2 linked regions of the Caballeronia sp. TF1N1 genome follow. The protein of the gene in region 1 interacts with the protein of each later gene in a pairwise test. Links are inferred from orthologs where the notes say so. Each region holds a gene or a part of one and is shown on either strand. Other genes may lie near its edges. The genes, in order: ptsN and LDZ28_RS04950.

The links.
Region 2: the proteins of ptsN (region 1) and LDZ28_RS04950 interact in binary tests that used the Escherichia coli proteins (3 or more experiments, as listed by UniProt). The link is inferred for Caballeronia sp. TF1N1 from one-to-one orthologs.

Annotation. Positions count from the first base shown.
Region 1 is NZ_CP084626.1:240,141-243,253, forward strand. What follows is about bases 177-2,973. They hold ptsN (PTS IIA-like nitrogen regulatory protein PtsN), read right to left. Parts: upstream 1,905-2,973; coding sequence 1,449-1,904; downstream 177-1,448. Other genes in these bases: hprK (HPr(Ser) kinase/phosphatase), read right to left, coding at 258-1,226; LDZ28_RS01190 (hypothetical protein), read right to left, coding at 1,946-2,218; hpf (ribosome hibernation-promoting factor, HPF/YfiA family), read right to left, coding at 2,302-2,661; LDZ28_RS01200 (RNA polymerase factor sigma-54), read right to left, coding at 2,841-2,973. Outside these bases: RNase adapter RapZ, read right to left, coding at 1-176; more of LDZ28_RS01200, read right to left, coding at 2,974-3,113. UniProt on the Escherichia coli protein: Seems to have a role in regulating nitrogen assimilation.
Region 2 is NZ_CP084626.1:1,080,157-1,083,808, forward strand. What follows is about bases 286-3,621. They hold LDZ28_RS04950 (sensor histidine kinase KdpD), read left to right. Parts: upstream 286-679; coding sequence 680-3,421; downstream 3,422-3,621. Other genes in these bases: kdpC (potassium-transporting ATPase subunit KdpC), read left to right, coding at 286-647. Outside these bases: potassium-transporting ATPase subunit KdpB, read left to right, coding at 1-78; more of kdpC, read left to right, coding at 90-285. UniProt on the Escherichia coli protein: Member of the two-component regulatory system KdpD/KdpE involved in the regulation of the kdp operon. KdpD may function as a membrane-associated protein kinase that phosphorylates KdpE in response to environmental signals.

The sequences.
Region 1 (3,113 bases):
CGCGCGTCGATGGCGACGGCGAGACGCTGCTGTCCTTCGCTCGACAGGTAATCGGCCAGCTCGGGCAAGAAGCGCGGCGGCAGATTGTCGACGCAGTAGTAGCCGCCGTCCGCGAGAGCGTTCAGCGCAACCGATTTGCCAGAGCCGGAGATGCCGGTGATCAGGATGATACGCATGGGCTTCGCTTCAATTGCCTTATCTTAGCACTGGCTTCGGGTCCGTTTTTTCGCGCTTCGAGCGTGAACTCGGGCGGGAAATCAGATCAGTTTGCCGGGGAACTGGCTATCCGGGTCCTGCATGGCGAGCCGCTGACGGTCCATGAAGTCCCGCAACGTGTCGATGCCGCGCAATTGCAGGATCGTATTGCGTACCGCCGCTTCTACCAGCACAGCAAGGTTTCGGCCCGCGGCGACTTGAATCGTCACTTTGCTGATCGGCAGACCGAGGACATCCACGGTCTGACTTTCCAGCGGAAGCCGTTGAAACTCGCCATCCGGCCGACGGACCAATTGCACGATCAGCTTGAGTTTCATTTTGCGGCGCACGGCGGTCTCGCCGAAAATCGTCTTGATGTCCAGCAGACCGAGACCGCGCACTTCGAGCAGATTTTGCAGCAGGGGCGGGCAGCGCCCTTCGACGAAATCAGGACCAAGGCGCACGAAATCCACGGCGTCATCGGCCACCAGACCGTGACCACGGCTGATCAACTCCAGCCCGAGTTCGCTTTTGCCGAGGCCGGAGTCGCCGGTCAGAAGCACTCCCATGCCCAGAATGTCGATGAACACGCCATGCAGCGTGGCGCGTGGCGCGAGAATGCGTGACATGTAAGCGCGCAGACTGTCGATGACCGCGGCCGCGGACATGCGCGTCGTGAAAAGCGGTGTGGACGATCGCGTGCAGCGCAGCACGAGTTCCGGCGGCGCGCCGACTTCGCCGGCCACCACCAGAAACGGCGGTTCCAGCGCGATCAGTTCGGCCATGTGGCGCGAACGGTCTTCATCGGACTGGCGCTGGTAGTAGTTGATCTCGGCGTCGCCGAGCACCTGGATACGGTTGGGGTGAATCAGATTCAGGTGGCCGACCAGGTCCGCGCTGGAGGTCGCGTTGGCAACGGTTTCACTCGAAAACCCGCGTTCCCAGCCTTCGTGCCCAGTCAGCCAACTGAGCTTCAAAGTGGCGGCGTTGTCGTCGAAAATGCTTTGGGCGTTGATGCTGGACGTATCCATGAGGCCGGAACTCCGTTGGAAGCCGGGAGCAGCCAACGCGCGCCGAAGCGAATTGCTTCAATCAGCCGCATGGTGCTGCATTTCACTGCGTTTGACCCGCGTTCAGATCGCGTTTGAAACGATTGTGCCGCAGAAGCACCGCATAAGCGAGACGCCCCAAAAAGCCAGGGAAGGGCGGCTGGCCTGCTGCAAATGCGGCTCTCGGCAGTGCGAGCGCGCCGCTTACGGCTGCCACTGCGTGAGGACCTGATACAGGGCCTCGCGATTTTCTTCCTTGTGCAAACGCTCGCGCGCTTCGCTGTCGGAGAGTAATTGCGCGATCTCCGAGAGAATTTCAAGATGCTGCTGGGTCGCCTGCTCGGGCACGAGCAGGAAGATCAGGAGCGAAACCGGCTGCCCGTCGGGCGATTCGAACGCGACAGGCTCCGCCAGGCGCACGAAGGCGGCGAGCGGTTGCTTCAGCCCCTTGATGCGGCCATGCGGAATGGCGACGCCTTCGCCAAGGCCAGTCGAGCCGAGACGCTCACGAGCGAAAAGATTGTCGGTGACGATGCTGCGGGCGATGCCGTTCTGGTTCTCGAAAATCAGACCCGCCTGCTCGAATACACGCTTCTTGCTGGTAACGGCCAGTCCGAGAACCACGTTCTCGATGGGAAGAAATTTAGCTAAACGATTCATGTTGGCAGGCTGATGCGTGGCCTGATAGCTCCTCATCGTGGCTACTGTAAGCGCGCACGGCGACGATCGGACGGAAAATGCGCTTGGGCTTCCTGCAGCGTATCTGTTTGGTTAACCCCTGTAACAACCGGGCCATTATAGAACAGGGTAATGCGTGATGGTGCGGCGCGCCATTGCCCTATTTGCAACTCAATGTGCAGTACAAAACCCGGGAAATCAATGGCTTGTGCTGACTCGTAACCGATTCCCAACAAAAAAGCCGCCAAGGCGGGCGGCTTTGCTCTGGTCTGTGCTCTCGATGACTGTTCGGCCAAGGTTGGAGGATTCCCTCCAAACCCGCCCACCGGCTGGCGGCGGGCACGTGCAAAACGACCTCGGATCACGCGACGCGCCGCATTCAGGGCGACGGCGCTTCCAGTTCTTGCGCTTCGGCGCGGTACTTGATGGCCTCGTGAGCGTGGCCCTGGATCTTGTCCTTGTGCTTGATGACCTGACGATCCAGCTTGTCCACCATCAGATCGATGGCCGCGTACATATCAACGTCACAACTCTCGATGAAAATGTCCTTGCCCTTCACGTGCAAATTGATTTCACACTTTTGCCGCTTGTCCTTTTCCCTATGATTGTCGACCGAGAGGACAACGCTGCCGTCGATCACTTGATCGAAGTGACGCAGCACCCTGTCCAGTTTCGTGATCACGTACTCGCGCAACGCAGGCGTCAATTCGAGGTGGTGTCCACTGATCTTCAAGTTCATAGTTGCTCTCCAAGCTGATGGCCGCCAGGCCAAGGCTCGTCCGATACCGGTCGGCGATGCGACTCCAGAGCGCATGAGCTACGAGCGCGTGAGGAAGGGCGCACCGGCCGGCTCGTCCGCGCATTTGCGCTGCGGCCGGTAAACGTCCGTCGCGACATGCGACAGACTATAGAGACGGGTCAAAGAGACTTGCGCAGATTCACTGCGGGAATTCTCAGTGCCTCGCGATACTTGGCGACAGTGCGCCGCGCGACCACGAAGCCTTGTTCCGCCAGCAGTTCGGCGATGCGGCTGTCTGAAAGAGGAGTTTTAGGGTCTTCCGCTCCTATCAGTTGCTTGATGAGGGCCCGGATCGCCGTGGACGATGCCGCGCCTCCAGTGTCAGTCGAAACATGCGATCCGAAGAAGTACTTAAATTCAAGCGTCCCGAATGGGGTGAGCATGTACTTTCC
Region 2 (3,652 bases), 840 kb from region 1 along the record:
GGGCTGGGCGGCATCGTGTTGCCGTTTCCGGTCATCAAGCTGATCGACATGACCATCAGCGCACTCGGCTGGCAATAATGGAGATGAACATGAAGAACCTCTTGCGTCCCGCGATCGTGCTGCTGCTCGCGCTGACTGTCGTGACCGGTTTGCTTTATCCGGCCATCGTGACGGCGCTCGGACAGGCCGCGTTCTCGCATCGGGCAAACGGCAGCATCATCGAGCGAGATGGGAAGGCGGTCGGTTCGGAACTGATCGGCCAGCAATTCGATGCCCCGCGCTACTTCTGGGGCCGTCTCTCGGCGACCACGCCGAACCCGTATAACGCGAGCGCTTCGAGCGGCTCGAACCTCGGTCCGACGAACCCCGCGCTCGCCGATGAAATCAAGTCGCGGATCACCGCGCTCGACGATCCGGCGTCCGCGCCTGTCGACCTCGTGACGTCGTCGGGCAGCGGGCTCGATCCCGAGATCAGTCCGGCAGCGGCGGCGTATCAGGTCGAACGCGTGGCGAAGGCGCGCGGCCTGCCGCGCGCACGGGTCGAAACGCTCGTCGCGCAGGCAACGTCCGGTAGACAGTTCGCTCTCTTCGGAGAGCCGCGAGTGAATGTGCTTAAATTGAATCTCGCGCTCGACGATGTTCGATGATCGATCACGCTTGAAGCAATCCGCCGCCCACGATGACCCGTCCCACTCCCGATGAACTCCTCGACAAACTGCAACGTGAGGAAGCGCAGCGTCAGCGCGGCCGGCTGAAGATTTTTTTCGGAGCATCAGCGGGTGTGGGCAAGACGTTCGCCATGTTGCAGGCCGCGCGGCGTTTGCGCGAAGAGGGTGTCGACGTGGTCGCGGGCGTCGTCGAAACGCATGGGCGGAAAGAGACGCTTGCGCTGCTCGAAGGAGTCGACGTTCTGCCGCCTGCGCGCATCGAGTATCGCGGGCGGCTTCTCGCCGAATTCGATCTCGACGCCGCGCTCGCCCGCAAGCCGCAACTGATCCTCGTCGACGAACTCGCGCACGCGAACGTGCAAGGTTCGCGGCATCTGAAGCGCTGGCAGGACGTGCAGGAACTGCTCGATGCGGGCATCGACGTATACACCACGGTCAATGTCCAGCACCTCGAAAGTCTCAACGATATCGTCGGGCGTATCACCGGCATTCGCGTATGGGAGACGGTGCCCGACCGCGTGTTCGATCGCGCCGACGAAGTCACGCTCGTCGACCTGCCGCCCGAAGAGTTGCTCGACCGTCTGCGCGACGGCAAGGTCTATCTGCCGCAACAGGCCGAGCATGCGGTGCGCAACTTCTTTCGCAAGGGCAATCTCATCGCGCTGCGCGAACTGGCGTTGCGGCGCACCGCCGATCGCGTGGATGCGCAGATGCGCGAGTATCGTGCCGATCAGTCCATCGAGCGTATCTGGCGCGCGCGCGAACGGCTGATCGCGTGCATCGGTCCGGGCCCGGAAAGCGCGGCGCTGGTGCGTGCGGCGGCGCGGCTCGCGAGCGCGCTGAAGGCGGACTGGCTCGCGGTGTACGTGGAGACGCCGCGCCTGCAACGCCTTCCCGATGACAAGCGTCAACGCACCTTCGACGCCCTCAAGCTCGCCGCCGAACTCGGCGCGGAAACCGTCACGCTGGATGGCGCCGATGCGGCGGCCACGCTCATCGCTTATGCGCGCATGCGCAACGTGTCGAAGCTCGTGGCGGGTGCGTCCTTGCCCGGCGGATGGCGCCGCCTCTTCGATACGCCGATGACCGAGCGCATCGTGCGGCAGGCGGCGGATATCGACGTGACGCTCGTGTCCACCGGTCCACGCGACGAACCGCGCACGAACTACGCAATGTCGTTCACCGCGCATTCGCCGCCGCATGCGTACCTTCTTGCGCTCGTCATCGGTGCGGCCATTACGGTCGTCGCGAACTTCCTGGAAGCGCGCCATTTCGCGATCACCAATCTCGTGATGCTGTATCTGCTGGGCGTGATCTTCGCGGCGGTACGGCTCGGACGCGGGCCGGGCGTCATGCTCTCGTTTCTCTCCGTCGCCGCGTTCGATTACTTCTTCGTGCCGCCGACGCTGTCGTTCTCCGTAACGGACACGCAGTATTTGCTGACCTTCATCGTGATGCTGCTGACTTCGCTCACCATCAGCCATCTCACGTCGAGTTTGCGGCGCGAGGCGCGCATTGCATCGCAACGGGAACGGCGCACGAGCGCCATGTACGCGATGACCAAGGAGCTTGCGGCCGCGTTGATGACCGAGCAGATCATCGAGATCGGCACGCGCCATGTCGCGGAGATTTTCCAGGCGAAGGTCGCGATTCTGCTGCCCGATGCCGCCGAACAAGTGCGCCAGAAAGTGGGCGAGCCGAATCCCGACACGGCGCTTGATGCCGCGCGTCTGGATATCGATATCGCGCAATGGGTCTACGATCAGCAAAAGCCGGCGGGACATGGCTCGGAAACGCTGCCAGCCGCTGCGGCGCTCTACTTGCCGCTCAAGGCGCCGATGCGCACGCGCGGCGTGCTGGCGCTCGTCACGGGACGCGAGGCCGAATTCGCCGTGCCGGAGCAGCGGCGCATGATCGAAACCTTCGCGGCGCAAATCGCGCTGGCGCTGGAGCGCGTGCATTACGTGGAGATCGCGCAGGACGCGCTCGTCAACATGGAATCGGAGCGCATGCGCAATGCCTTGCTGGCCGCGATATCGCACGATCTGCGCACGCCGCTGACATCGATCGTCGGCTTTGCGTCGTTGCTGGAGGGCGGGGCGTCGGAAGCGTCGTCGCGCGAACTGATCCATGCGATCCACGAGGAAGCGTTGCGCATGAGCGGGCTCGTGACGAATCTGCTCGACATGGCGCGTTTGCAGGCGGGCGCGGTGCGGCTGAACCGTCAATGGTCGATGCTCGAGGAGACCGTCGGCGCGGCCCTCAACGTCATGCGCAGGACGCTCGCCGGCCGTCCGGTGCAGGTGCGCGTTCCCGCCGATCTGCCGCTTCTCATGCTCGATGCCGTGCTGATGGAGCGGCTCTTCGCGAACCTTCTGGAGAACGCGGCGAAGTACACGCCTGCGGGTTCCGCCATACGCATAAGCGCGGCGGCCGAGCAGGATGGCGATGGCCGCGTCGTGCGCGTGTGTATCGACGACGACGGTCCGGGCGTGCCTGCCGGTAGCGAAGGGCGCTTGTTCGAGAAGTTCACGCGTGGGGAGAAGGAGTCGGCGAAACCGGGCATCGGGCTTGGGCTTGCGATCTGCCGGGCGATTGTCGAGGCGCATGGCGGGCGCATCGGCGCGGAGAATCGTGCCGATGGCGGCGCGCGGTTCTGGTTCACTTTGCCGGTGGAGGAGGCGATGCCTAGGGACATGCCGCAGGACGAGGAGGCTGAAGCGCCGCAACGGGATGGCGATATGGCGGGTTGAGCGGTGGGATGGCTCGAGCCGGAAATCTCGCGAGTCGGGCGCGCGGTCTTTTCGATTAACGATTACCTTGCGGCTCCGTAGACGAACCGGACGCGTTCTCACGATATCGGACGCGCAGACGACGAGCGGTGCTGCCCGGCTCAATAGGGTCGTCGCCATTCACGAATGCCACGAATCAGCGGGCACATTCGGCTTTCTGTAGGCCTCGGCGCGTCTGGCGGCGTGCCGAAG